One region of the Variovorax sp. YR266 genome, then DNA from elsewhere that is predicted to be linked to it. Evidence: predicted binding sites of a transcription regulator. Region 1 holds the regulator's gene; each other region holds the start of a gene.
The links. The regulator sigma-54, encoded in region 1, starts transcription at its own class of promoters, with help from an activator protein. The targets are predictions, from matches to a motif close to TGGCANGNAANCTGCTTT.
Positions count from the first base shown of each region.

Region 2: BLW48_RS30165 (pilin) is a predicted target of sigma-54. The motif match lies at 5,600-5,617, and genes of this name have one in related genera.
Region 3: BLW48_RS13700 (ammonium transporter) is a predicted target of sigma-54. The motif match lies at 1,537-1,554, and genes of this name have one in related genera.
Region 4: BLW48_RS20450 (transglutaminase family protein) is a predicted target of sigma-54. The motif match lies at 3,557-3,574, and genes of this name have one in related genera.

Region 1 covers NZ_FNPM01000004.1:165,690-172,731, reverse strand. Annotated here, with positions in the region: gene BLW48_RS12720 (SPOR domain-containing protein) at 1-688, shown strand, start outside; gene BLW48_RS12715 (thiol:disulfide interchange protein DsbA/DsbL) at 831-1,478, shown strand; gene lptA (lipopolysaccharide transport periplasmic protein LptA) at 1,645-2,358, shown strand; gene lptB (LPS export ABC transporter ATP-binding protein) at 2,355-3,149, shown strand; gene rpoN (RNA polymerase factor sigma-54) at 3,167-4,768, shown strand; gene BLW48_RS12695 (phospholipase D family protein) at 4,779-6,386, shown strand; gene BLW48_RS12690 (LysE family translocator) at 6,394-7,041, opposite strand.
Region 2 covers NZ_FNPM01000016.1:97,140-104,181, reverse strand. Annotated here, with positions in the region: gene BLW48_RS30210 (pilus assembly protein) at 1-160, opposite strand, end outside; gene BLW48_RS30205 (pilus assembly PilX family protein) at 157-735, opposite strand; gene BLW48_RS30200 (PilW family protein) at 774-1,958, opposite strand; gene pilV (type IV pilus modification protein PilV) at 1,967-2,425, opposite strand; gene BLW48_RS30190 (GspH/FimT family pseudopilin) at 2,428-3,102, opposite strand; gene BLW48_RS30185 (type IV pilin protein) at 3,048-3,518, opposite strand; gene BLW48_RS30180 (hypothetical protein) at 3,698-3,928, opposite strand; gene BLW48_RS30175 (SEL1-like repeat protein) at 4,073-4,582, shown strand; gene BLW48_RS30170 (hypothetical protein) at 4,621-4,968, shown strand; gene BLW48_RS30165 (pilin) at 4,988-5,539, opposite strand; gene BLW48_RS30160 (ATP-binding protein) at 5,765-7,042, opposite strand, start outside.
Region 3 covers NZ_FNPM01000004.1:391,855-398,896, forward strand. Annotated here, with positions in the region: gene BLW48_RS13695 (tripartite tricarboxylate transporter permease) at 1-1,049, shown strand, start outside; partial or broken gene BLW48_RS36065 (sulfite exporter TauE/SafE family protein) at 1,114-1,218, opposite strand; gene BLW48_RS13700 (ammonium transporter) at 1,594-2,832, shown strand; gene BLW48_RS13705 (hypothetical protein) at 2,851-3,153, shown strand; gene BLW48_RS13710 (thiamine pyrophosphate-binding protein) at 3,189-4,862, opposite strand; gene BLW48_RS13715 (pyridoxal phosphate-dependent aminotransferase) at 4,888-6,117, opposite strand; gene BLW48_RS13720 (amino acid ABC transporter substrate-binding protein) at 6,114-7,013, opposite strand.
Region 4 covers NZ_FNPM01000007.1:384,128-391,169, reverse strand. Annotated here, with positions in the region: gene BLW48_RS20460 (oxepin-CoA hydrolase, alternative type) at 65-913, opposite strand; gene BLW48_RS20455 (DNA internalization-related competence protein ComEC/Rec2) at 1,059-3,476, opposite strand; gene BLW48_RS20450 (transglutaminase family protein) at 3,648-7,042, shown strand, end outside.

The DNA of each region.
Region 1 (7,042 bases):
GCTGGGCATCGCGGTCTATGTGACCAAGGTGCCGATCCCGTTCGTGACCAAGACGCAGCGCGGCGGCGCCGAGCAGGACGAGGCCGAAGCCCGCAAGAACCGCGACTGGGACCCGAACGCGCCGCTGGCCGGCAAGGCAGGCGCTGCCAAGCCGGCGCCCGCACCTACCGGCCCGGTCAACCCCGTCACCGGCGAGCCGGCCACCACCGCCGTGGCCCCTGCCACCGCCCCGCCCACGACCGCACCGCCGGTGCCCGTGGTGGTGGCGCCCAAGCCGCCGCGCCCTGCGCCGGTGCCGGCCGAAGCCAATGCCCTGCCGCCGTCGAACGATCCGCTGGGCGACCTGGCCCGGGCGCGCTCGGGCGGCGGCGCCAGCTCCGGCAGCACGACCACCGCGTCGGCCGCACCGAGCAGCAACAGCAATGCCGGCAGCAGCAGTTCGGGCCCCGATCCGTTCATGTACTTCGTGCAGGCCGGCGCCTTCCGCACCACCGACGACGCCGAGGCGCAGCGCGCCAAGCTGTCGCTGATGGGCGTCGAGGCCAAGGTCACCGAGCGCGAGCAGGCGGGCCGCACCGTCTACCGCGTGCGCGCGGGCCCCTTCAACAAGAAGGACGACGCCGACCGCCTCAAGGAGCGGCTCGACGGCGGCGGCATGGATTCGGCGCTGGTTCGCGTGCAGCGCTGACCCGGCAGCCGACACAAATAGCCCCTAAGCTTCGCCGCGCGGCGTTTGCCGCCACCATCCACTGCCTCGGGCGCGCCGGATGAGGGGGAACTCCCCGCCGCGCGCCGGCTCAGTCTGCCGTAACAACTGGAGAGCTCTTTCAATGAAACGTCGTGACTTTTCGCTGGCCGCCACTTCGCTCGGGCTGCTGTCCCTGGCTGCCAACCCGGCCCACGCCCAGGCGCGCGCGCCCAAGGCCGGCACCGAATACCTGGTGCTCGACAAGCGCGTGCCGGTCGACGCGCCCACGGGCAAGATCGAGGTGGTCGAGTTCTTCTCGTACAACTGCCCGCATTGCAACGACTTCGAGCCGGCGCTGGAAGCCTGGATCAAGACGGTGCCCAAGGAAGTCGCCTTCCGCCGCATCCCCGTGCCTTTCGTGGGCAACGACGTCGAAGCCAAGCAGCGCCTGTACTACGCGCTCGAGGCGATGGGCAAGGTCGACGAATATCAGCCGAAGGTGTTCAACGCGATCCACGCGCAGCGCCAGAACGTGAACGGCGACGCCAACATCATTGCCTGGGCCGCCGCGAACGGCCTGGACGGCGCCAAGTTCAAGGAAGTCTTCACCTCCTTCGGCGTGGCCAGCAAGGCCAAGCGCGCCTCGCAAATGACCGACGCCTACAAGGTGGCTGGCGTGCCGGCAATGGCCGTGGCCGGCCGCTGGTATGTGGATGGCGAAACCGCCGGCAACATGACCAAAGTGCTTCAGGTCGTGAACTATCTGATCGGCGAAGCGAAGAAGGGCTGACCCCCCAGGATCGCGGTCCGGCGGAGCCGGTTCCGCGGTGTTCCTGGAGGAATTCCCGAGAGAAATCCAGGAAGAAAGTCAAGCCCGCATCGGCGGGCTTTTTCATCTGTGCGTGCGGGGCTGACGCAATCAGCCGCATACAATGCCGAGCAAGTTTCGTGCCTCTATGACATTGCACTCTCACCCCACCACTCCCTTCTTCCGTCGCATCGGCCGCCTGGCCGCCGGCGCGCTGTTGCTGGCCGGCCTTGCCTCGGGCGCACTGGCCGAAACCGCCGACCGCACCAAGCCGATGAACATCGAGTCGGACTCGATGCGCTACGACGACCTGAAGCAGACCAGCGTGTTCACCGGTAACGTGCTCGTTACGAAGGGCACGATCATCATCCGCGGCGCACGCATGGATGTACGCCAGGACCCCGAGGGCTACCAGTACGGCGTGGTCACGGCGGCACCGGGCAAGCGGGCCTACTACAAGCAGAAACGCAATGCGCCCGACGAGTGGATCGAGGGCGAGTCGGAAGTCATCGAGTACGACAGCCGCGCCGACAACGTCAAGTTCATCCGCAATGCCACCATGCGCCGCCTGCTCGGCGCTACGCCGAACGACGAGAGCCAGGGCGCGCTGATCGTCTACGACCAGAGCAACGACACCTACACGGTCAACGGTTCCACCGTGCCGCCGAACACCGCCGTCAACGCGTCCACCCCGGGCGGGCGCGTCAAGACCATCCTGACCCCCAAGGCCGCCACCGCACCGGCAGCCGGTGCCTCGGCCCCGGCCGGCGCGAAGGCGCCGCCGCCGGCGCCCACGCCCGCACCCGGCAAGGGCCTGCGCCAGAGCACCACGCTCAGTGACCAGGGAGAAACCCGCAAGTGATCGAAACCGCAGGAACGCAGGACGCCAACGGCGCACCGGGCAGCCGCCTGATCGCGCGCGGCCTGAAGAAGAGCTACGGCAGCCGCACGGTCGTGAAAGACGTCTCGCTCGACGTGCAGAAGGGCGAAGTCGTCGGGTTGCTCGGGCCGAACGGCGCGGGCAAGACCACCTCGTTCTACATGATCGTGGGGCTGGTGCGTGCCGACGCGGGCGACATCAGCATCGACGGCGAGCCCATCGCCCACATGCCGATCCACCGCCGCGCCCGCATGGGCCTGAGCTACCTGCCGCAGGAAGCCTCGATCTTCCGCAAGCTCACGGTCGAGGAAAACGTGCGCGCCGTGCTCGAGCTCCAGAGCGAGCCCGACGAGAACGGCAAGATGGCGCCGCTGTCGAAGCAGCACATGGACGAGCGCCTGGCCGAGCTGCTGGCCGACCTGCGCGTCGACCACCTGCGCGATTCGCCCGCGCTCGCGCTGTCGGGCGGCGAGCGCCGCCGCGTCGAAATTGCGCGTGCGCTGGCTACGCAGCCGCGCTTCATCCTGCTGGACGAGCCCTTCGCCGGCATCGACCCGATCGCGGTGATCGAAATCCAGCGGATCATCAGCTTCCTGAAAGAGCGCGGCATCGGCGTGCTCATCACCGACCACAACGTGCGTGAAACGCTGGGCATCTGCGATCACGCTTTCATCATCAGCGACGGGCATGTGCTGGCACAAGGCACACCCTCGGAGATCGTCGACAACGCCGAAGTACGCAGGGTGTACTTGGGCGAACACTTCCGCATGTAAGGGCGGGAGCGGTTCCCATGAAGCAAGGGCTATCCCTTCGCGTCTCGCAGCATCTGGCGTTGACGCCACAGCTGCAGCAGTCGATCAGGCTGCTTCAACTCTCCACGCTCGAACTGAGCCAGGAGGTGGAGCAGATGCTCGACGAGAACCCGTTCCTCGAGCGCACGGCTGAAGAAGCGGCGCGCGAGGAATTCGGGCTCGACACGGCCGATGCCCCGGTGCCGCGCGACGACGGCGGCGATAGCGGCGACGGCGAAAGCGACTTCGCTTCGCCCGCCGCCAGCGCGTCCACTGCTTCCACCGAAACCAGCACCACCACCACGGCCGACACCGACGGCCCCGCTGCCGAAATCACCGAGCGCGAGCCCGACTGGGAAGGCGACGGCACCGTCGACATGGCGCCCGACGACAGCGAATGGGGCAGCGATGCGCCCGCGCGCCAGAACAACCTCGGCGACGACGAACGTGCCGACGCCACCGAACTCGCGCGCAGCCAGGAGTCGCTGCAGTCCTTCCTGCACCGCCAGGCGCTGAGCCTGCGCCTGAACGAGAACGACAGCGCCGCGCTGCGCTTTCTCATCGAATCGCTCAACGACGACGGCTACCTGGAAGACTCGCTGCCCGCACTGGCCTCGGGCCTGGCCGGCGACGACAACGACCAGTTCGACGACCTCGTGCATCACTTTCAGGTGGCGCTCGGCCTGCTGCAGAGCCTGGAACCCGCCGGCGTCGGCGCGCGCGACCTCGGCGAATGCCTGGGCATCCAGCTGCGCGCCCTGGCCCGCGAGGACGAGACCGACGAGGAAGAGCTGGTCCGCAAGACCGCCATTGCCATCTGCAAGCAGCCAATGGAGCTGCTCGCGCGCCGCGACTTCAAGCGCCTGGCCACGCTCACCCGCAGCAACGAGGAGCTGGTGCGCTCGGCGCTGCAGATCATCGCGCGGCTCGAGCCCAAGCCGGGCCGGCGCTTCGTCGACGTCGAGCGCAACATCGTCATTCCCGACGTGATCGTCACCAAGACGGGCCGCGGCACCAATGTGAAGTTCCGCGTCATGCTGAACCCCGAGGTGATGCCGCGCCTGCGCGTGCACGACATCTATGCCGGCGCACTCAAGTCGCACAAGGGCGAAGGCAGCCAGGCGTTGTCGCAGCGGCTGCAGGAGGCGCGCTGGTTCATCAAGAACATCCAGCAGCGCTTCGACACCATCCTGCGCGTGAGCAACGCCATCGTCGAGCGGCAGAAGAGCTACTTCGTGCACGGCGAACTCGCGATGCGCCCGCTGGTGCTGCGCGAGATCGCCGACGAGCTGGGCCTGCACGAATCGACCATCTCGCGCGTGACCACCGCCAAGTACATGGCCACGCCCTTCGGCACGGTCGAGCTCAAGTACTTCTTCGGCTCGGCGCTGGGCACCGAGACCGGCGGCAATGCGTCGAGCACCGCGGTGCGCGCGCTGATCAAGCAGTTCGTCAGCTCCGAGAGCATCAAGAAGCCGCTGTCGGACAGCCAGATCTCCGAGATGCTGAAAGAGCAGGGCATCGAGTGCGCGCGCCGCACCGTGGCCAAGTACCGCGAGGCGCTGCGCATCGCGCCCGCCAACCTGCGCAAGGCCCTGTAGAAAGCCACCGATGACCCGTCGCCTGCCGTCGCTTTCGCGTTGTGGGCATTGGGTTTTCGTCATGGCTGCGGTCTTGCTGTTCGCAGGCTGCGCCACATTGCCCGACGAGGCGCCGCGCCCGCCCACCAAGGCCATGGCCGTGTCAGCCGACACCGCGCTCGGCAAGATCGCGCTGGCCTCCCAGCCCGACCCCGACCTGAGCGGCTTTCGCCTCATGCCCGGCGGCGACTTCGCCTTCGACACCCGTATCCAGCTGGCCCGCCGCGCGCAGCGCACGCTCGACGTGCAGTACTACCAGATCGAGAACGACGAGACCGGCCGCTACCTGATGCGCACCCTGCGCGACGCCGCCCAGCGCGGCGTGCGCGTGCGGCTGCTGATGGACGACCTCTACACCTCCGGCGAAGACGAGCTGCTGCTCGGCCTGGCCGCCACGCCCAACGTGGAGCTGCGCCTGTTCAACCCGTTCCCGGCCGGGCGCGGCAGCCTGCTGAAGCGCTTCAGCGCGTCGCTTTTCGACTTCAGCCGCGTCAACCGCCGCATGCACAACAAGCTGTTCATTGCCGACGGCGCGATGGCGGTGGCGGGCGGGCGCAACATCGGCAACCAGTATTTCAGGCGCACGGCGGGGGAGAACTTCCTCGACCTCGACACCTTCGTCACCGGCGCGCTGATCCCGCGGCTGGGCAGCCTGTTCGACCAGTACTGGAACAGCATCTACGTGCGGCCGATCCAGTCGGTGGTGAGCAGCGACCTGTCGCGCGAGGAGCTGCAGAAGCGCTTCGACGTCGCCACCGGCCCCGACACCACGCCACCGCCGCCGCCGCCCGCGCCCAACGACCTGCTTGGCTACAGCCCGATGGCGGAAGACCTGAACGCCGGCAAGCTCGGACTGATCTGGGCCACCGCAGAGGCCTACGCCGATTCGCCCGAGCGCGTGATCGGCAAGACCGTCTCATACGGCGGCGTGCCGCTGCTGGACGTCGACAGCGTGCGCTACAACGTGGTCGAGCAGATGCGCCGTGCGCGCTCCGAGGTGACCATCGTCTCGCCCTACCTCATTCCGGGCGCCTCGGGGCTGGAGGTGATGCGCGAGATCCGCGGCCGCAACGTGAAGATCAGCGTCGTCACCAATTCGCTGGCCGCCACCGACGAGCCGCTGGTGCACACCGCCTACCGCCGCTACCGGCCCGACATGCTCAAGCTCGGCGCCGACCTCTACGAACTGAGCTCCACGCGCACCCGGCGCAGCGTGCGGCTCGGCCTGTTCGGCACCTCGGTGGGCAGGCTGCATGCCAAGTCGGCGGTGATCGACCGGCGCATTCTTTTCGTCGGCTCGATGAATTTCGATCCGCGCTCGGAGACGCACAACACCGAGATCGGTCTCTTCATCCGCAGCCCCGAGATGGCGCAACAGGCGCTCAAGCTCATCGACGTGCTCAAGCAGCAGGGCGCCTACCGGCTGCGCTTTGCCGAGGGCAGCAACGAGTCGCGCATCGAATGGGTCAGCGACGACGCCGGCAAGCTCACCGTGCTGAGCGAGGAGCCCGACTCCGGCTTCTGGGACCGGACCATGCTCGAATTGCTGGCGCCGCTGACGCCGGAGAGCCTGTTGTAGCGTCGGCTCAGTTGCCGCGCACGGCCGACCAGATCAGCCGCAGGCCCAGCAGCCCCATCACGCCGCCGGCGGCCCGGTCGATCCAGACCTTGTAGCGCAGGTAGGCCGAGCGCGGCGCTGCCGAGGAAAGCGCCAGCGCCACGATGGCGTACCAGCCCGTCTCGATGCAGAAGATGACCGCCGGCACCGCCAGTGCGAGCACCAGCGGCACCTCGCGCGGCAGGAAGGCCGCGAAGATGCTGGCGTAGACCACGGCAGTCTTCGGGTTGCTGACCTGCGTGGCCAGGCCCAGCAGGAAGGTGCGGCCGCTACGGCCCTGCTGGCGCGGCGACCCGTCCGTCTCCTGCGCCGCCACGGCCAGCGGCTGCCGCGCGCCGCTCCAGATGCGAAAGCCCAGGTAGACGAGGTAGGCGCCTCCCAGGCCCTTGATGGCCACGTACAGCGCCGGCACGGCCAGGAACGCCGCCTGCAGCCCGGCCAGCGCGGCAATCGCGAAGACCAGCCCGCCGGCACCCATGCCCAGCGCTGCGGCCAGTCCGTCGGTGCGCGAGGTCACGGCGGTGCGGGCCACCATCACGAAGCTGGGGCCAGGGCTCATCGCGCCCACAGTCATGGCGCCGGCGATACCGAGCAGCGAAAGGGTGGTGTCCATCATG
Region 2 (7,042 bases), on a different contig from region 1:
TGTTGGGCTTGACCAGCGTGGCCGAGGATGTTTCCAGCGGGGCCGTGGCCAGGTCGGTGAGAGCACCGAAGGCGGGTGCTCCGAGGATCAGCGCCAGGGCGCCCATGCAGGCACGCCAGCGGCCGGCGATCGACCTGCGGCCGGGAAGGAACATATTCATAGGGCGACCATGGCTTGCGTGAAGGAGACGGTGTTGCGCGGCCCGCTCACCTTGACGGTGATGCGGTAATAGACCTGGGTACTGGACGTTTGGGTGCTGCCGGACTTCTTGCTTCCACCGGTGTTCACGGTCAGGGGTGAACTGCCACAACCGTTGGTGGATGACGCATCGCCTGTGCTGGCGCACATGCGCTGGATCAGGTAGGCAGCGGTATTGCCCGAGCTGTCCTGGCTCAGCTGGATGGCGGTGTAACCCGCACTGGCCAATTGGGTCCACAGCTGCGACCAGGACTGCGTGCTGCCGGGGTCGGTGCGCGTGGCGGCGTAGCCATGGCTCGCCTGGTCGCAGGCCAGCACGGAGGTTCCTGTCGAACAGGTGCTGGCGGTGCTGGAGCTGGTCTGTCCGCTGTTGTTCTCCAGCCAGGTCACCGCCGTCTCCACCGCCTGGTCGGCAGAGGTGGCAGCCGCCTGTTCGAAGGCCAGGTTGCCGGCGATGCTCGCCGAGCTGGAGACGGTGCGCATGAGGCCGATAGCGGCCATGCTCATGATTGCCAGCGCAATCAGGACGATGATCATGACGAAGCCACTCTGCCTGCGTTGCCTGCGCTGCGGGCTCAGCATGCGACGTCTCCGCTCTGGTAGGTGACCTGGTTGCCGTTCCAGATGATGTCGCGCAGCGGCACCGTGGTCTCGATGGTCTTGTAGCGGTAGTGCTTCCAGTCCGAGTTGGTGCTGAGGTCGATCGCCAGGGCGGTGGGCGTCACGGTGGTCAGCGTGCTGGTGGTGCTGGTGTTGGCACTGCTGCCGGACCAGGTGGGTGCGGTGGTGGTGACCGAGTCCTTGTCGTATTGCTGGCTGCGCGCGACCACCGCGAGCCGCAGGCCAACCACCCGCAGCCAGCCACAGTAGCTGGACAGGCCCGAGGTGTCGCTCGTGCTGCCGGGGGTGGTCTGGTCGTAGCTGTCGACCACGCCGTCCATCTTCGGCGTGCTCAGGTCGCTGGTGTCGCGGCCGTACTGGGCCCGCAGGCTGGCGACGTGGCTGGCCACCGGAACCCAGACGCTGCTGTTGAGCGTGGTGGTGTAGCTGGTGTTGCCGCAGTTGTAGGCCGCGTAGTCGCACACGGTGAGGTTGCCGTTGCGGATCGCATAGGCATGGATGACAGGGGCAGCCCCCAGGTTGTAGACGGCGGCCTCCGCTGACGCCAGGCCTGCGGTGCCGCTGGACACAGTCAGCACATAGCTCGCAATGGCAGTCACCTTGCCCAGAGTCATGGCGCATGAAGAGGTGCTGTCGCGCGTGGTCGAGGCGGCCATCACCCAGTCACCCGTGGCGAAGGACGACGGGGTGGTCACGGTGTAGCTGGTGGCGGTGCTGGTGCCCGCGAGAGCGTCCCCCTCGGTGGGGCTGGCTGAACTGCCGCTGACGACCAGCAGCGTGTCGGTGCCGGTGTCGCCCGCGGGCACCAGCGAAGTGCCGGGATTGACCGTGACCGGGGCCAGCGACGACAGCGTGACGCTCTTGCTGTCGGAGGTCGTGGTGTACGTGAGACTGCAGCCCAGCAGCGTGTAGGCACTGATGCCCAGGCCGGCCTGGCTCAGTTCACGCGTCAGGATGTGGGTGGCCGTGGCGGCGTTGATTTCAGCGTCGCCGCTGGTGCTGGTCAGCCGCTGCTGTGTGCTTGTGGAGTACAGCAACTGCACAACGATCAGCACCGCCAGCATGCCGACCAGCAGGCCGACCATGAGTTCGATGATGCTGAAGCCGTGCTGGCTGCGAATGGGGCGTGGGACGGGCATGAAGGTTCTCACGGCTTCATCTGGGCCATGGCCACGTACTGGTGGGCGCTGCTGTCGCCTGGGCCCTTCCAGTAGATGGTGATGGTGGCCAGACTGCTGCTGACGGCCGAGCTGCCGCCGCCGGCTACCGTGCTGAAAGTGACGGTCGGCGGCAGGCTGCTGATGCCCGGCAGGTTCGATTTGTCGACGGTGGCCTTCCAGCTCGTGTAGCCCGTGCCGGCGGCCGTGCTCCCGTAGTTGGCCTGGAGGGTGGCCGCCGTGCGGTCGCTCATCCACATGCGGCTGATCAGGTCGCTGGCGAGCATGGCGGCGGTTGTACGGAATTCGGCACCGGTAGCGGTGCGCGCTGCGCTGGCATAGAGGCCGGTGATGCCCAGCAGGCCGATCGCGAAGATGAGCAGCGCGGCCATCACCTCGATGAGGGTGAAGCCGCCCATGGCGGATGAAGGTGTTTGGCGGCGCGGCATGGTCAGCAGGTCATGGGGTCGGTGCTCCCGCTGCGCGCGGGGTCGCAGATGCGGGCATCACCGCCCGGCGAGACGATCACGTTCAGGCAGCGCACCGAGCCGCCGGAGGCGACGCAGGTGCTGCTGGCGCTGGTCAGCTGCACCGTCAGCGTGGCGACCGACGTGGTCGGGTTGCTCGTGGCCGACTGGCGGCCCAATGCATCGAAGCCCACGGTGCTGCGCGTTGCGGTGAGCACCAGATCCGAGCTCTTGCTGGATTCGATCGGGCTCTTGCTGATCAGGTAGGGCGTGCTGGTGGCGCTCGGGGCATTGCCGCAGGCGCCGGCCGGTGTCTGGGAGATGCCGGCGTTCACCACCCAGATCGCCACGCTGGTACTCAACGCGCAACTGGCGTCCAGTGAGCTGACGAACTGCAATCGCGTGCCGGTGTTGCGGCGGATGGCTTCCGCCCTGGCCGTCTGCAGATCGGAGCGCAGCGACTCGGCCGTGCTGCGCAGGCGGTTGTTGCGTGTCCAGTCACTGAACCCGGGTGCGGCCAGCAAAGTCAGGATCGCCAAGAGCGTGATAGCCACCATCAACTCGATCAAGCTGAACCCCGCCGACGAAGGCTGCCGCATGCGCATCAGCAACTCCCGCCCCTGGTTGTGATCCAGCAACTCGATGAGGTTGCGGTCCATCCGGACACGCCGGTGATGGTGGTAGTCCGCGTGCCGTCCTGGTCGATGGTGTAGACGAAGCCGGCCATGGCAGACGTGCCGGTGGCAGTGATGGTGTAGCTCGTGGACGAACTGGGCGAGCAGGTGAGCGTGAAGTACTTCAGGTTGGTATTCGAGATGCTCACGCCGCATGCACTGGTGGACCCGGTGGCGTAGTAGCTCTTGGCATCCTGGAACCACTGCTCCATCTTTGCGTTGCTGGCAGAGAGATTGGAGGTCGCCTCCGGGATGCGGCCGCGCCGGACGTAGTCCGTGTAGGAGGGCAGGGCGAGGGACGCCAGGATCGCCACGATCGCCACGGTGACCATCACCTCGATCAAGGTGAAGCCGGGTGCTCGCGCACGGAGCTCTGGAGGCTTCTTCTGCAGCCGCGTCATGGTGGTTCTTCTCCTCGTGTACCGGAAGCAATCAGAAACTTCCTGGACGCCGAGTCGAACATGCAATTTGGGAGAAAGCTGGCTGATGCGTTGGGGTTTGTGTGCGCGCGGGTGCAGTGAATCCGACGTTTCTCCGACTTTGTTGCCCAGCATCACTGCTGTATCGGATCGACCGATGTTCAGGAGAAGTGATCGATGAAAAAGAAGATGTTGCTGTCCCTTGGGATGGCGTGTCTGGTGGGATGTTCGGCCGCGGCTTGGGCTGCGTCGACGACCACGGAAAGCAGCAGTGCAAGCACCGGCAGCACTGGCGGCAATTCAGCGGTTGATGCTGCGTTGAAGACCTGCGCGGCCAGCGTGGCCAAGGATTCGAACGGCGGCCCCGACGAGACCGCGATGACCGCGTGCATGACCAAGGCAGGCTTCACCAAGCCCGCGCAGGACGGCGGCAGGCCACCACCCCCTGGCAGTGCATCCCGGAAATGACGGTACGGCAGCGGCTGCCTCGCAGCAGCCGACGCCGGAAGGCGACTGAGAGCGAGACGTTGCCGCATGTGCACGACGGCCTCGAGCCCGAGGGCGGCCCGGAGCTGAGGTCGGACGCCATCAGCCTCGAGGCCGCCATCGCGATGACCGGCATCAGCAAGCGCACGCTGTGGCGTCGCGTGTCCGACGGCACCATCGCCAAGCACAAGGAAGACGCACGGGGACGGGCGATGCTCGCCTTCGCGCAAATCGTTGGTCTGATCAAGCTCGAGCTGTCTGACGAAGACCTGCACATGATCGTGAAGGCCGACAGCGGTGATGCGAATGCGCAGGCCGATGTCGGCGGGATGTTCTTCGTCGCGGGCCACTTCAATGCGGCCGTCTACTGGCTCGATCTGGCGGCCGCGCAAGGTAATGCCGACGCCATGCAGTGGCTCGGCAACTGCCATGCATCGGGCCTGGGCGTGCCGAAGGACGACAGCCTAGCCATCATGTGGATTGCCAAGGCGGCGTCGTTGGGGCATCCGGTGGCTTGCCAGCAGATTCAGGGCATGAGGGCGGGATGCGGCGAACCGTAGGCATGCGGTTGCCTGGTTTGATCGCATGTTCCGCTCTCATGCTTGTGGTGCTGGCAGGTTGTGGGGGCTCGCATGTGCCGGATGACGAGCAGGCCGACTTCGGCGCAAGCGTCGTGGCTCGCTACGTGATCGTCGCGCAGCAGAAATGCAATACAGCGGGAGTGCCTGATCTCTATGAATGCGCTGAAGCGCCATCATCGAAGACCGGCGAGCGAATGGCGGCGCGTGTGGCGCTCGATGTGTACCGGATTTTTCAGCGGAGCTGCTACGAGACGGCGGGCGCGGAAAAGTGCGAGGCGATGGTGGAGGCTGCGTACCTGAAGGCCAGTGCGCAAGAGACTCATCGTTCTGAAGCAAACGCAAAAAAGCCACCCGAGGGTGGCTGATGCAAGATTCGCTCGCGAATCAGCGGCAGGTCGCGGGGGCGTACTTGGCGAGCAGCGTGCCCGCGGTGGCCGACATGTTGGCGTTCGTTGCGGAGACGTTGGTGGCGCTGGTGCAGGCCCAGTCGATAGCGCCACTCACTCCCGTGGACAGTGCCGTAGCCAGCGTGACCGCCGTGCCTGCGCCGGCCGAGCGCACATAGGGCGAAAGGATGATCGTGTTGGCACCCGTCGCGACACCGGTCGCGGTCGCGTTGAACGTCACGGTGATGATGCCGCCGTCCGCGATCTGCACGCTGTTGACGAACTTGGAGTTCGCGCCGGTGTTGCTGTTTTGCGCGTTCCACGTCGTCAGCACATTGGCCAGTTCCGTAGTGCTGGTGCCGTCAGTAGCCACCATGGTCTTCGCGCCCTGAGCGAGCCCGAGGCCTTCAGTCACACGCGCACGCACCGTGTAGTCCTGATAGGCCGGCAGCGCCACGGCAGCCAGAATGCCGATGATCGCCACGACGATCATCAACTCGATGAGGGTGAAACCCTTTTGCACGTTGCGTGCGAAGGAACGATGGTTCATTGTGAAACTCCTGCTGTTGAGAAAAGTGCGCCCGGAAAAACTCACCGGGACGAGCTTCTTTCTGCAGTCCGCATGCCACCCGTCCTGCGGTGGTTCATGCGTGTTTCGACAGGTGTTTCAGGAGGTAAAGGCGCGGACCCGTTCGTGCCGCTTCACTATGACGCGCGGCGGCGCGTGCCATGGCATCTGAAGGGTGGTGTCATCGCGCGTGTGCGCCGGCTTTGCTCAGTGCGCCGCAGACGCCAGCCGTTGTGCCTCGAGCGCCAGCGGTACGCGAACCTGCGCAACAAGCCCGTGTGAGCCGGATCTCAGCACGACATCGCCGCCATGCGCGCGCGCGATGGAGCGACATACCGCCAGACCAAGGCCGCTGCCCGCAGCACGCGAGGACCGCGCCTGCGCAGTGCGATAGAACGGCTTGAACACCTGCTCGATTTCGTTTGCGGGCAGCCCCGGCCCACGATCGCCTATCTCGACCACGGCGTCGTGCCCATCGGTGAACAGCCGCACGCGTGCCAGGTGCCCGTACTTGACGGCGTTCTCGATCAGGTTGTCGAGCACGCGGCGCATGCCGATCGGGTCGACCTCCACCTGCGCGCTCTCGACGCGTCGCAGCTGCACGTTCTTGCCGACGAAGATGGCCTGCTCGACCACGTCCTCGACAAGGCTCGCGAGGTCCATGCGCTCTCGCGCGCTCACCACCGAGGCATCGCGGATGAAGCTGAGCACGGAGCCGATCATCAGCTCCATCTCCTGGACGTCTTCGAGCATGCCGGCGCGCACATCGTCGGGCACGTCCTCGATGCGAAAGCGCAGCCGCGTGAGGGGCGTGCGCAGGTCGTGGCTGATGGCGCCGATCATCACCGTGCGGTCGTCGACGAAGCTGCGCAGCCGCGCCTGCATGCGGTTGAAGGCCTGTGCTGCGCGGCCGATTTCGGCGGGGCCCTCCAGTGCCAGCACCGGCGCCGCAGGGTCGCGCCCCAGCTGGTCGGCCGCGCGCGCGAAGCCGGCAATCGGCCGCACCAGCCGGCGCGAGAACAGCCAGCCCGCGGGGGCGACGATTGCCGCGGCGATCAGGAACCACAGCAGCACGCGGCGCTGCCATGCGTTCGGAAAAGACTCGGGCACCGGCTGCACGACCACCCAACTGCCTTCGGGCGTGTAGACCGCGGCGATGAAGTCGCCTTCGACGAACGGCGCGGGCGCGAGCCCGAAGAGGCCGCGTGCGGCGGGGCGTTCGTTGTCGGTGGTCGCAATGGGCGTCGTGATCGTCGTGTCGGTGTCTCTGGACGCACGGGGCGGTTCGGCGGGGGTGACGACGCGTGGCGGTGCAGCCGCAGTCGCCGGTGGCGTGCTGGCCGAAGACGGGCGCGTAGCGGGCTCGGCGCGCGGCGACTGCGCGATAGGGGGCGCAACTGGTGCTTCAGCCCTGTCAGGGGCTTCGCGGCGCGGGGGGCTTTCGATGACCGGCGGCAAGGCTCGCATGGAGGGGCCCGACTGAAT
Region 3 (7,042 bases), 230 kb from region 1:
TGATCGGCGCCGTGGTGCTGGCTTCGGGCTCGCTGCTGAAGGCAGTGGCGATGATCGTGCTCGGCCTGCTGCTGGGCATCGTGGGCACCGACGTCAACTCGGGTGTCGCGCGCTACAGCTTCGACATTCCCGAACTCACCGACGGCATCGGCTTCGTGGTGATCGCCATGGGCGTGTTCGGTTACGGCGAAATCATCGGCAACCTCTCGCAGCCCGACGACGAGCGCGAAGTGTTCACGCACAAGGTCAAGGGCCTGTGGCCCACCAAGGACGACTTCAAGCGCATGCTGCCCGCGGTGCTGCGCGGCACGGCCCTGGGTTCTGCACTGGGCATCCTGCCTGGGGGCGGCGCGCTGCTGGCCTCGTTCGCCTCGTATGCGCTGGAGAAGAAGATCCGCATGCGCCCCGGCGAAGTGCCCTTCGGCAAGGGCAACATCCGCGGCGTGGCATCGCCCGAGTCGGCCAACAACGCCGGTGCGCAAACTTCCTTCATCCCGCTGCTGACGCTGGGCATTCCGCCCAACGCGGTGATGGCGCTGATGGTGGGCGCAATGACGATCCACAACATCCAGCCCGGCCCGCAGGTCATGACCAGCAACCCCGAGCTGTTCTGGGGCCTGATCGCCTCGATGTGGATCGGCAACGCGATGCTGATCATCCTGAACCTGCCGCTGATCGGCATGTGGATCAAGCTGCTGACGGTGCCCTACAAGTTCCTGTTCCCCGCCATCGTGCTGTTCTGCGCGATCGGCGTGTACTCGACCAACAACAACACCTTCGACGTGTGGATGGTGGCGGCCTTCGGCTTCATCGGCTACCTGTTCATCAAGCTGCGCACGGAGCCTGCGCCGCTGCTGCTGGGCTTCATCCTCGGGCCGATGATGGAAGAGAACCTGCGGCGCGCGCTGCTGCTGTCGCGCGGTGCGTGGAGCGTATTCGTCACCCGGCCGCTGTCGGCGGGGCTGTTGGTGGCGGCTGCGCTGCTGCTGGGCATCGTGCTGCTGCCCGCAATCAAGGCCAAGCGCGAGGAAGCCTTCGTCGAGGAGTGAGCGCTCCGGTCCCTGCAAGAAGCCCCCGCTCCGGGGGCTTTTTTCATTTGGGGCCTTTGCTCGGGGTGCCCCAAATAGACGCGCTCTTGTTGGTGCCCGGCAGGGTCGCCGGCGATGCGCCCGGAAACACGGCGAACAGCGAGGCGCCCGTTACCACCAGCATTTCCATAGGGGGAGGACTACCTCACCCGTGGCGCTATCAAAAAAGGAGCTGAAGATGCAGGTGTATCAAGTCATGCAGGCATAAAAAAGGCGCCGACCAGCGGCGCCTTTCAAAGTCAAACACGGCATCTCGTACGGAGCCTTTGAAGCATTTTTATTGTTGCTTGGGGATTGTCTCCTCGGACCCTCGGCAGCACGAGCAGGGCCCGTTCGCGAGTGGGCAGACTTTAGGGTGCGCACCGCCTCAGTGCATTGGGAATTACCCGCTTTGCCTTACCGAGAAAGCCCGATTTGCGAACCAAAGTGTTTCTGATAGTTAACGATGTGGCACGACTTGTGCACGCAGCACCAAGGTCCATCACTTCAAGAAGAAGAAACGGTCATGGCCCTGGCTCCGCACGCCTCCATCAACGCGGCAGACACCGCATGGATGATGACTTCGACCGCGCTGGTGCTGCTGATGACGCTGCCCGGCATCGCACTCTTCTATGCGGGCATGGTGCGCCGCAAGAACGTGCTGGCCACCATGGCGGGGGTGGTGGCGATAGCCGCGGCGGTCTCGCTGACCTGGTTCGCGGTGGGCTATTCGCTGGCCTTTACCGAGGGCTGGCCCTGGCTGGGCGGCACCGGGCGCTTCTGGTTCTCGGGCTTCGAGTACCTGAAGGAGGCCGGGCAGGTGGCGGTGAGCCACGTCGCGCCCAACGTGCCCGAGTCGGTCTACGCGATGTTCCAGCTGACCTTCGCGATCATCACCACCGCACTGGTGCTTGGCGCTTTTGTCGAGCGCATGCGCTTCTCGGCGATCCTGTGGTTCGCGCTGCTCTGGAGCGTGCTGGTGTACGCACCTGTCGCGCACTGGGTGTGGGAGCCGGGCGGCTGGCTCGCGCAGATGGGAGCGCTCGACTTCGCCGGCGGCTCGGTGGTGCACGTCAACGCGGGCATCGCGGGGCTGGTGTGCGCCTATGCGCTCGGGCCGCGCAAGGGCTACGGGCGCGAGGCCTTCGAGCCCTACAGCCTGGCGATGACGATGACGGGCGCGGGCCTGCTGTGGGTAGGCTGGTTCGGCTTCAATGCGGGCTCGGCGGTGGCGGCCGACGGGCGCGCGGGCCTGGCGATGCTGGTGACGCACATCGCGGCGGCGGCCGGCGCCATGAGCTGGATGCTCGGCGAATGGATCGTGCGGCGCAGGCCTTCGCTGCTGGGCCTGTGCTCGGGCCTGGTGGCGGGGCTGGTGGCCATCACGCCGGCAGCCGGCTTCGTCACGCCGCTGTCCGCGCTGGCCATCGGCGCCATCGCGGGGCTGGCCTGCTACTGGGGCGCCACCGGGCTCAAGCACCTGCTTGGCGCGGACGACTCACTCGACGTGTTCGGCGTGCACGGCATCGGTGGCATCGTGGGCGCGCTGCTGACGGGCGTGTTCGCCGATGCGCGCATCTCGGGCGCCACGGGGGACGTGCTGACGCAGGCGATCGCCGTCGGCAGCGTGGCTATCTACAGCGCAACGGGGACGGCGGTGGTGCTGTTTCTGGTGCACATCATGGTCGGGTTGCGCGTCGATGCCGACAGCGAGGTGCTGGGCCTCGATCTTGCACAGCACAGAGAACATCTCGGGAGTAGTTGACCCACCGACGGAGGAACCATGCCATCCATGTCCGAAAGCGAACGCATCGCCCTTGCTGCCCGCCTTCACGTGGCGCTGCGGCGAAAGCATGGGCGCGTGACCGACACCGAGTGGATGGCGACCAATGCCGAGTACGCGGCCGAGATCGTGCGCATGACGCGCGCGCACGCTGCTGACACCAAGGACGAGGAGCTTTACCAGTTGGCGACACGGCTGGAGCAGGCGATGGAGCCGCTGGCTCGCGCTGCGCGGCTGGCGGCGCGGCAGCCCGATGGGACGCCGCCTACTCCGCCGCCTCGCTATGTGGGTGGGTTGCGCTGAGTCTTTTCGGGGTGCGTGCGAATGACACCGGGTGCTCAGCTTGCAGCCAGCGCTGCCTTGCGAATCGACTGCAGCGTGCTTCCCGGGGTGATCGCTTCCGGGTCCAGCAGGCAATGCAGGATGGCCGGCTTGCCGCTCTCTCTCGCGCGCGCCAGCGCGGGGCCGAATTCTTCGGTGCTGGTCACGCGTTCGCCGTGGCCGCCGAACACCTCGGCATAGCCGCGAAAGTCCGGGTTCTTCAACTGCGTGGCGCTGATGCGGCCGGGGTAGTGCTTTTCCTGGTGCATGCGGATCGTGCCGTACATGGCGTTGTCGAGCAGCACCACGATGATCGGCAGGCCGTACTGCACGGCCGTCGCGAATTCCTGGCCGTGCATCATGAAGTCGCCATCGCCCGCGAACACGACCACTTCGCGCTGCGGCCACAGCCGCTTGGCGCCGACGCCGGCCGGCAGGCCGTAGCCCATCGAGCCGCTGGTGGGCGCAAGCTGGCTCGCGTAGGAGCGGAACGGCCAGAAGCGGTGCACCCAGGTGGCGAAGTTGCCCGCACCGTTGCAGAAGATGGTGTCGGCCGGCAGCACTTCGCGCAGGTGCTGCATGACCTCGCCCATCTGCAGCGGGCCGGGAATGCGGATGGGAGCCGGGTCGCTCCAGCGCAGGAAGTCTTCGCGGGCGGTCTTCGTTTCTGCCTGCCAGGCCGGCGTTTGCGCGGGGCGCAGCGTGGACACGGCTTCCGCGAAAGCCTGCGGCGTGGCGTGGATGCCCTGCGCCGGACGATAGAGCTTGCCGAGCTCGTCGGCGTCGGCGTGCACATGCACCAGCGCCTGCTTCGGCTGCGGAATCGCCAGCAGCTCGTAGCCCTGCGACGGTACTTCGGACAAGCGCCCGCCGACCAGCAGCACGAGGTCGGCGTTGCGGATGCGCTCCAGCATGCGCGGATTGGCGCCAAGGCCCAGGTCGCCCGCATAGCAGGGGTGCTCGGCCGACATCAGCATCTGGCGACGGAACGAGCAGTACACGGGCAGCGAGAACGCGGCCGCGAAATCCGCGAACTGCTGCGCGGCCTTCTCCGACCAGCGGCTGCCGCCCAGGATGACCACCGGGCGCTGCGCCTGCGACAGTCGCTGCTGCAGCTCTGCGAGTTGCGCTGCACCGGGATGGGTTTCGGTCACCGCGTAAGGCTGCGCGTCGGCCACCGTCGCGGCCTCGGTCAGCATGTCTTCGGGCAGCGCGATCACCACCGGCCCAGGCCGGCCCGAGGTTGCGACATGGAAGGCACGCGACACCAGCTCAGGCACCCGCGCCGGATCGTCGATCTGCACCACCCACTTGGCCATGGTGCCGAACACCGCGCCGTAGTCCAGCTCCTGGAAGGCTTCGCGGCCCAGCGCATCGCGCGCGACCTGGCCGACGAACAGCAGCAGCGGCGTCGAATCCTGGTGCGCGATGTGCACGCCGGCCGCCGCGTTGGTGGCGCCCGGTCCGCGCGTGACGAAGCACACGCCCGGCTTGCCGGTGAGCTTGCCCTGCGCCTCGGCCATCATCGTCGCGCCGCCTTCCTGGCGGCACACGGTCACGTCGATGGATGCGTCATGCAGCGCATCGAGCACGGCGAGAAAGCTTTCGCCGGGCACGCAGAACAGCTGCTTGACGCCGTGGGTGATGAGCTGGTCGACCAGGATCTGGCCGCCGGTGCGGGGTGAGGTCATGCGGTTTCCAATGAAATGAAGGAGGTCATTCGAGCGCGGCGCAGGCAGCGATGATGCGCGCGCACGCCTCTTCCAGCTGCGCCATCGACGTCGCATACGAAATGCGGAAGTACGGCGCCAGCCCGAACACGCTGCCCGGCACCACCGCCACCTCGAAATCCTGCAGCAGGTAGCGGCAGAAGTCGCTGTCGGTCTGCAAGAGCGCGCCGCCGCGGGTGCGCTTGCCGAGCACGCCGGCGCAGCTCGCGAAGGTATAGAACGCGCCTTCCGGCACGCGGCAATGCAGCCCCGGCGCGCGGTTCAGCGCGGCGACCACGAAGTCGCGCCGCGCCTGGAAGTCGGCGCAGCGCTCGGCCACGATGCCCTGCGGCCCGGTCAGCGCCTCGATGGCAGCGGCCTGGCTGATCGACGAGGGACACGAGGTCGTCTGGCTCTGCACCACGGCCATGGCCGCGATCAGCGCGCGCGGCCCGGCGCCGTAGCCCACGCGCCAGCCGGTCATCGCGTAGGCCTTCGACACGCCGTTGATGGTCAGCGTACGTTCGCGCAGGCGCGGCTCCACGGCCACCGGCGTGGCAAACGCCAGCCCGTCGTAGAGGATGTGTTCATAGATGTCGTCCGCCAGCACCCAGACTTGCGGATGGCGCAGAAGCACCTCGCACAGCGGCTTCAGCTGCGCTGCGCTGTAGGCCGCGCCGGTCGGGTTCGACGGCGAATTGATGAACAGCCAGCGCGTGCGCGGTGTGATGGCCGCTTCGAGCTGCGCGGCATCGAGCCGGAAACCGTTCTCCCCGGTACACGCCACCGGCACCGGCACGCCGCCGCAGATCTGCACGATGTCGGCGTACGAGGTCCAGTACGGCGCGGGCAGGATCACCTCGTCGCCGGGGTTCAGGCTGGCCATCAGTGCGTTGAAGATCACCTGCTTGGCGCCTGCGCTCACGCTGATTTCGTCGAGGGCGAAGTCGAGCGCGTTGTCGCGCTTGAACTTGAGCTGCACCGCCGCCTTCATCGCCGGGCTGCCGTCGAGCACCGTGTAGCGCGTGTCGCCGCGCCCTATGGCGCGCACCGCAGCCTCGCGCACGTTCTGCGGCGTGTCGAAGTCAGGCTCGCCCGCGCCCAGCACGATCACCGGACGACCCGCGCGCTTGAGCGCGTTCGCGTTGTCGGTGATGCGCAGGATCTCCGAGACGCCGATGGCGCGCACGCGCTGCGCCGGCTGAAAAGCGAGGGAGGCAACGGTATCTGCTGTCACTTGGCGTAGGCCTCCAGTGGCTTGTCGTTGGGTTCGAGCATCAGCTGCTTCAGCGCCGCGCTCATCGGCAGGTTCAGGCTCGTGTTCTTCGGCGGAATGGCGGCCACGAACCACTTGGTGTAGATCTTCTCGAGGTCGCCGCTCTTCATCATTCGGCGCAGCGAATCGTCCACCGCGGTCTTGAAGGCCGGGTCGTCCTTGCGGAACAGCAGCGCGATCGGCTCCGAGCCCAGCGCGTCGCCCACGATGCGATAGGCCGCGGGGTTCTTCGAGTTCGCGATGATCCCGGCCAGCAGGTTGTCGTCGAGCACGAAGGCATCGGCGCGGCCCGACTCCATCAGCAGGAAGCTTTCGAGGTGGTCCTTGCCGAGCATGGTGTTGTACGAGACGTTCTGCGCGCGCTCGCGCTTGCGCAGCAGCTGCACCGCAGTGGTGCCGGTCGATGCCGAGACGTTGCGGCCCGCGAGCTGGTCGAGCGTGGTGATGCCCGAATCGACCTTGGTGGCCATGCGCACTTCGCTCACATAGGTGGTGAGTGCGAAGGCCACTTGCTGCTGGCGCGCGGTGTTGTTGGTGGTGGGGCCGCAGCCGATGTCGAGCGTGCCGTTCTGCACCAGCGGGATGGTGTTCTGCGCGGTCACGGCCATGTATTCGAGCTTGGCCTGCGGTGCGATGTCCTTCAGCACGCGCTCGCACAGCTCGACGTGATAGCCCACGTACTTGTCGCCCGCGCCGAGCATGTAGGCCATGGGCGGCGAGGCTTCGCGCACGCCGAGCACCACCTTGCCGCTGGTCTTGATCTTGTCGAGGGTGCCGGTGGCCGGGGTCTGCGCGCTGGCACCGAATACGAATGCAAGCAGCGTGGCGGCCGCGATTCTCTTGAAGGGAATGCTCATGTTCTCTGTCTCCTGGTTATGGTTTTTGG
Region 4 (7,042 bases), on a different contig from region 1:
AGTTCAGGGCCAGTAGAACCCCTTATGCCAAGGCCGGAGACGGGCCGGAAGACTTTTTCTTCGCTCAGCGCTCAGGCCCTTCCTCGCTGGCCGTCAGCTTCTTGCGGGGCGAGAGAAATCCCTTGATGCGCTCCCCGCTCTCGTCGCTGTAGAGGCTGGCCAGGAAGGATTCGCGCTCGGCGTCGAGCTGCTCACGCCGGCTGCGCCCACGCGCCGAATACACGAGCTGCTTGATGCGCGCCTGCACCTCGAACGGGCCGCGCGCGAGCTGCTGCGCCCAGGCGAGCGCGGTGGCGCCGGCCTCCCCATGCGGCACGACCTTGTTGACCACGCCCAGTTCGTGCAGCCGCTTCGCGGTGCTGGGCGTGCCGTCGAGCAGCATTTCGATGGCAGCCTGCGGCGGCAACGCGCGCACCAGCGAATCGGTGCCGCCGCCGTCGGGCGTGAGGCCCACATTCACATAGGACATGGCGAACTTCGCGTCTTCCGCGGCCACGATCAGGTCGCAGGCCAGGCACAGCGAAAAGCCGCCGCCCATGGCAGCGCCCTCGACAGCGGCAATAACGGGCTGGGGAGCCTCCTGGATCGCCATGATCCATTCATGCAGCGCATCGATGTGGCCATGCTGCTCGGCGGCCGGCAGCTTGCGTTGCCGGGCCAGGCGTCGCAGGTCGCCACCGCCGCTGAAATGATCGCCCTCCCCGCACAACACGATGGCACGCACGGTGCGAAAACCCGAGGTAGCGCGCATCGCCTTGGCGGCCGCGCGGTAGACCGACGGATTGAGCGCATTGCGCGCCGCGGGGTTGCTCAGCGTCAGCACCAGCACCGGGCCTTCGCGGTGCATCTTGAGCCGCGCGCCGGGTGCGGCCGCGGCGCTCGTGCTGGTGATGGCCGGAACAGCGGCCGTCACGGCGTATGCCCGGAAAACAGGTCCCACCGAAGGCCTTGACGGTTGCTCATGCTGTCCCCTCTTCTGAGTTGTAGCCAAACGATACAACGCATGGGACGCCAGTACGAGCACGCTGACAAGTGGCCTTTCGGACTACTTTTGACAATTAGTTCACGATTTCAGGGCTGTGCTGCCAGTACCGCGCATGGCGCTCGCGCTCGCAGGCCACGTCGGCGGGGCGTGTGCTGGTCCAGTGCGCGGCGCCGCAGCGGGTGTTTTCGACCAGCCGCACGCCGCGGTCCCGGTAGCGCGCCGCCACCTCCTGCGCCGGATGGCCGAAGCGGTTGCGATACCCCGCCTGGACAAAGGCAATGCCCGGCTGCACCGCATCGAGGAAGGCCGGGCTCGACGAAGTCTTGCTGCCGTGGTGCGGCGCCAGCAGCACGTCGGCCCGCAGCAGCTGCGGCGTGCGAACGACGAGCGCGGCCTCCTGCAGCCGCTCGATGTCGCCGGCCAGCAGCGCCGCCGCGCGCCCGTTGCCGATGCGCAGCACGCACGACACGGCATTGGGCTTGGTGAAGCCGCGGTAGTCGGTGTCGAACGGATGCAGCACCTCGAAGCGCACGCCGTCCCAGGTCCAGGCCTGCCCCGCCTCGCAACGCCGTGCCGCCAGCGTCGCCTGCAGCGGATGCGTGGCTTCGAGGGAACTCAGCAGCTCGGCCCGCGGCTGCATCGCGAGCACCGCGGGCGCACCGCCGGTGTGATCGGTGTCGCGGTGGCTCAGCACCAGCATGTCGAGGCGCTCACCATGCGCCCGCAGCAGCGGCACGAGCACGCGATGGCCGGCATCGCTTTCAAGGCTGTAGCGCGGGCCGGCGTCGTAGAGCAGGCTGTGCGTGGCAGTGCGCACGAGCACCGCATTGCCCTGGCCGATGTCGGCAGCGAGCAACTCGAATTCGCCGGCCGCCGGCCGGGGCGCCTGCCACAGCAACACTGGCAGCAGCAGCGGAATGCCGAGGCTGCGCAGCGACCAGGACAGCCGCATGGCGAGCAATGCACCGCCGGCCACGCCGCAAGCGGCCATCCACAAAGGCGGCGCGGCCATCGACAGCGTGGCATACGGCAGCCCGGCCAGCCATTGCAGCAGCAGCGCCAGCACCTGCACGGCCCGGGCTGCAAGGTCCCACAGCGGCGCCACGGCGACGCCCAGCATGGCCAACGGCGTGATCACAAGCGTGACCCAGGGGATCGCCACCGCATTGGCCAGCAGGCCGATCAGCGACACCTGCTGGAACAGCAGCAGGCTCAGCGGCGTGATCGCCAGCGTGATGACCCATTGCTCGCGAAAGAACTGCAACAGGCGGGAAGCGGCGCCGGTCTTCCGCTCGCCCGGCACCGCGGCGTCCGTGGCGAACAGCACGCCCACCGCCACGAAGCTCAGCCAGAAGCCGGCCTGCATCAAGGCCCACGGATCGAGCGCGATCACCACGGCCGCCGTCAGCAGCCACACATGCGGCCAAGGCCAGCGCCGGCCCGTGAGGCGCAGCAGCGCGACCGTCGCCAGCATCCACACAGTGCGCTGCGAGGGCACACCCCAGCCGCTGAAGAGCGCGTAGAGCGTGGCCAGCAGCACGCCGCCTATCAACGCCGCCTGCTGCGCCGGCACGCGCAGCATCAGCCGCGCGCTGCGCCGCCAGAGCAGGCCGACGATGTGCGCGGCCAGCCAGGCAAACATCGTGACGTGGAGGCCGGAGATCGACATCAAGTGTGCCACGCCCGTGGCGCGGAACACGTCCCAGCCCGAGCGGTCGATGGCGCTCTGGTCGCCGGTGACCAAGGCCGCGATCACGCCGGCCTGGGCGCGGTCGGGCACGCGCTCGAAGACGCCGTCGCGCACGGCTTCTCGTGCGCGCTCGATGGGATGCCACCACGTGCTTGCCACCAGCACGGGCGCCGCATCGCGCGCGCCGGTTCGCACATAGCCGCTGGCATGCAGGCCCTGCTCCCACATCCAGAGTTCGCTGTCGAAGCCATGGGGATTGCGGCTGCCGTGCGGCGCCTTCAGACGCACCGTCAGCCGCCATCGCTCGCCGGCGTGCAGGGAGCCGACTGTGCTGGCCAAGGGCGTGCGGCTTTCGGAAGCACGGCTCCACAGGCTCGAGCCTTCGGCATACCAGCCGAGTGCAATGCGATCGGGCACCGCGGGCCGCCCCTGCGCATCCGGATCAGCCCAACCCGCGGACTCGACATCCAGGCGGAACTGCGTTCCAGCTTCATTGCGCTGAGGCATCTCCGATACGACGCCCGTGACCTGCAGGTCGCGCCCTTCGAGCGCCGGGTCCAGCGCGCCGTTCGCATAGACCGCCGCGCGCCATCCCGCGAGCCCTGCGCCGGCCATCGCGCCGCATAGCAAGGCGATGAGCATCAGGCCCCTGCCCGGCATGCGTCGCCAACACAGGCCGGCCACTGCCACGAACAGCAAGCCGGCGTAGGCCCACGCCGGCCAAAGCACCGCCTGCTGCAACTGCAAGGCCGCTCCCAGCAGCGAGCCACCCAGCGCCACGAACGCCCCCGCTCCACCCATGGCACCGCCAGACGCACGAAACGGCGTCAACGAAAAACTCCCGAACCCATGATGCAAACCCTCCCCAAAGTCACGCTCAGTGGCGCGTTAATTGCTTGGCATCTGGGCTAGTATGCGTCTCACAAGAGACATCTTTTCGATGCAATCTCGCAGTACTGCACACAAAAACGCATGTCCATTCACGCCGCTCTCCACCACGTCACCCACTACAAATACGACCGCCTGGTGCAGTTGGGCCCACAGGTCGTGCGCTTGCGTCCCGCGCCGCATTGCCGCAGCAACGTCATCTCGTATTCGCTGCGGGTCGAGCCGGCCGAGCACTTCGTCAACTGGATGCAGGACCCGTTCGCCAACTACCAGGCGCGGCTCGTGTTCCCCGAGAAGACGCGCGAATTCAAGGTCACGGTCGACCTCGTGGTCGAGATGGCGGTCTACAACCCCTTCGACTTCTTCCTCGAGCCACAGGCCGAGAACTTCCCGTTCAAGTACACGGCCTCGCAGGCCGAAGAGCTCGCGCCCTACCTCGTCACCGAAGCGCCCACGCCGCTGCTGCAGGCCTACCTCGACAAGATCGATCGCAAGGAGCAGCGCACCATCGACTTCCTGGTCGGCATCAACCAGCAGGTCCAGCAAGACGTCAATTACCTGATCCGCATGGAGCCCGGCGTGCAGACGCCGGAAGAAACGCTCACCAGCGGGAGCGGCTCATGCCGCGACTCGGGCTGGCTGCTGGTGCAACTGCTGCGCCACTGCGGGCTGGCCGCGCGTTTCGTCTCGGGCTACCTGATCCAGCTCACGCCCGACGTGAAGGCGCTCGACGGCCCCAGCGGCACCACGGTCGACTTCACCGACCTGCACGCCTGGTGCGAAGTGTTCCTGCCGGGCGCAGGCTGGATCGGCCTCGACGCCACCTCGGGCCTGCTGGCTGGCGAGGGCCACATTCCGCTGGCCTGCACGCCCACGCCTTCGAGCGCGGCGCCCATCGAGGGCGGCGTCGACGAATCCGAGGTCGAGTTCGGCCACGAGATGAAGGTCACGCGCATCTACGAATCGCCGCGCGTCACCAAGCCCTACACCGAAGAGCAGTGGTCCGAAGTGCTGGCCCTGGGCGACGCTGTCGACGCGCGCCTTAAGGCCGGCGACGTGCGCCTCACCATGGGCGGCGAGCCGACCTACGTGGCCACCAGCGACCGCGACGCGCCCGAATGGAACACCGACGCCCTCGGCCCCACGAAGCGCGGCTACGCCACCGAGCTCGTGCACAAGCTGCGCGCCGAGTACGGCAAGGGCGGCTTCCTGCATTTCGGCCAGGGCAAGTGGTACCCGGGCGAGCAGTTGCCGCGCTGGGCGCTGTCGATCTTCTGGCGCGCCGACGGCCAGACGCTTTGGCACGACCCCGAACTGTTTGCCGACGAGCGCTTTCCCACGCACTACACGAGCGAGGACGCGCGCCGCTTCACCACCGTGCTGGCCCACAAGCTCGGCCTGACCGAGCGCTACATCCAGCCCGGCTACGAAGACATCTACTACTACCTCTGGCGCGAACGCCGCCTGCCGGTGAACGTCGACCCCTTCGAATCGAAGCTCGACGACGAACTCGAACGTGTGCGCCTGCGCCGCGTGTTCACGCAGAAGCTCGACGCGGTGATCGGCTACATGCTGCCCATCGAGCCCGGCAATGCGAACGGCGACGCCCCCGCGCTCGCCGGCCCGGCCTGGAAGACCGGCCCCTGGTTCCTGCGCGACGACCGGCTCTACCTGATCCCCGGCGACTCGCCCATGGGCTACCGCCTGCCGCTCGACTCGCAGCCGTGGGCCAGCAAGGGCGACTACCCCTACCTGATCGAACGCGACCCGACCGCGCCGCGCGGCGCCCTGCCGAGCGCGGCCGACTACCGCGCGCGCTATGCCGTAGGCACAACCGGCACAGGGGCCGACCTCGGCGCAGTGCCCTATGCCTTCGGCGCACCGCCCGTCGTGCCCGCCTCGCTACGCATGCAGGCGCCGGGCGCCGGCGAAGGCGATGCATCGGCTGCAGCAGCAACTGACGATGCGGACGACAAATCGACCACGCGCCAGCCGCTGCGCGGCGAATCGGCCCACTGGGTCACGCGCACCGCGCTGTGCGTCGAAGTGCGCGACCCGCGCCGCGCCAACGGTCCCTCGGCCGAGAAAAAGGGCAATGCATCGGGCGTGCTCTACGTCTTCATGCCGCCGCTCGCGCGCCTGGAGGACTATCTCGACCTGGTCGCAGCAGTCGAAGCCACCGCGCGCGACCTGGGCGTGCGCATCGTGATGGAAGGCTACCCGCCGCCGCGCGACCCGCGCCTGAAGATGCTGGCCGTCACGCCCGACCCGGGCGTGATCGAAGTCAACATCCACCCGGCCCACAACTGGAAGGAACTGGTCGACCACACCGAGTTTCTCTACAACGCCGCGTTCGAAACCCGCCTGTCGGCCGAGAAGTTCATGACCGACGGCCGCCACACCGGCACCGGCGGCGGCAACCACTTCGTGATGGGCGGCGCCACGCCCGCCGACAGCCCCTTCCTGCGCCGGCCCGAGCTGCTGGCCAGCCTGCTGCTCTACTGGCACAACCATCCGTCGCTGAGCTATCTGTTCTCGGGCATGTTCATCGGCCCGACGAGCCAGGCGCCGCGGGTGGACGAGGCCCGCAACGACCAGGTCTACGAGCTGGAAATCGCCCTGAAGGAAATCGCGAAGAACCGCGAGATCTATGGCCAGAACATGCCGGCCTGGCTGGTCGACCGCACGCTGCGCAACATCCTGATCGACGTGTCGGGCAACACGCACCGCAGCGAGTTCTGCATCGACAAGCTCTACTCGCCCGACTCGAGCACCGGCCGCCTCGGCCTGCTGGAGCTGCGCGCTTTTGAAATGCCGCCGCATGCGCGCATGAGCATCGCGCAGCAGCTGCTCATTCGCGCGCTGGTCGCCCGCTTCTGGGACGAGCCCTACAAGGCCCCCGTCACCCGCTGGGGCACCGAGCTGCACGACCGCTTCCTGCTGCCGACCTTCGTCAAGATGGATTTCGACGACGTCATCAGCGAAATGCGCCAGGCAGGCTTCGCCTTCGATGCCGACTGGTTCGCGCCGCACTTCGAGTTCCGCTTCCCGCTGGTGGGCCAGATGCAGGCGATGGGCGTGGAGCTCTCGCTGCGCAACGCGCTCGAACCCTGGCACGTGATGGGCGAAGAAGGCTCGGCCGGCGGCACGGTACGCTATGTCGATTCGTCGCTCGAACGCATCGAGGTGCGCGTGACCGGCCTGAACGAGAGCCGCCACGTCATCACCGTCAACGGCAAGGTGCTGCCGCTGCAGCCCACCGGCGTGGTCGGCGAGTTCGTGGCCGGCGTGCGCTACAAGGCGTGGAACCCGCCTTCGGCCCTGCACCCGAGCATCCCGGCCCACGCGCCGCTGACCTTCGACCTGGTCGACACCTGGATGAAGCGCTCGCTGGGCGGCTGCCAGTACTTCGTCGCCCACCCGGGCGGGCGCAATTACGACACCTTCCCGGTCAACGCCTACGAGGCCGAAAGCCGCCG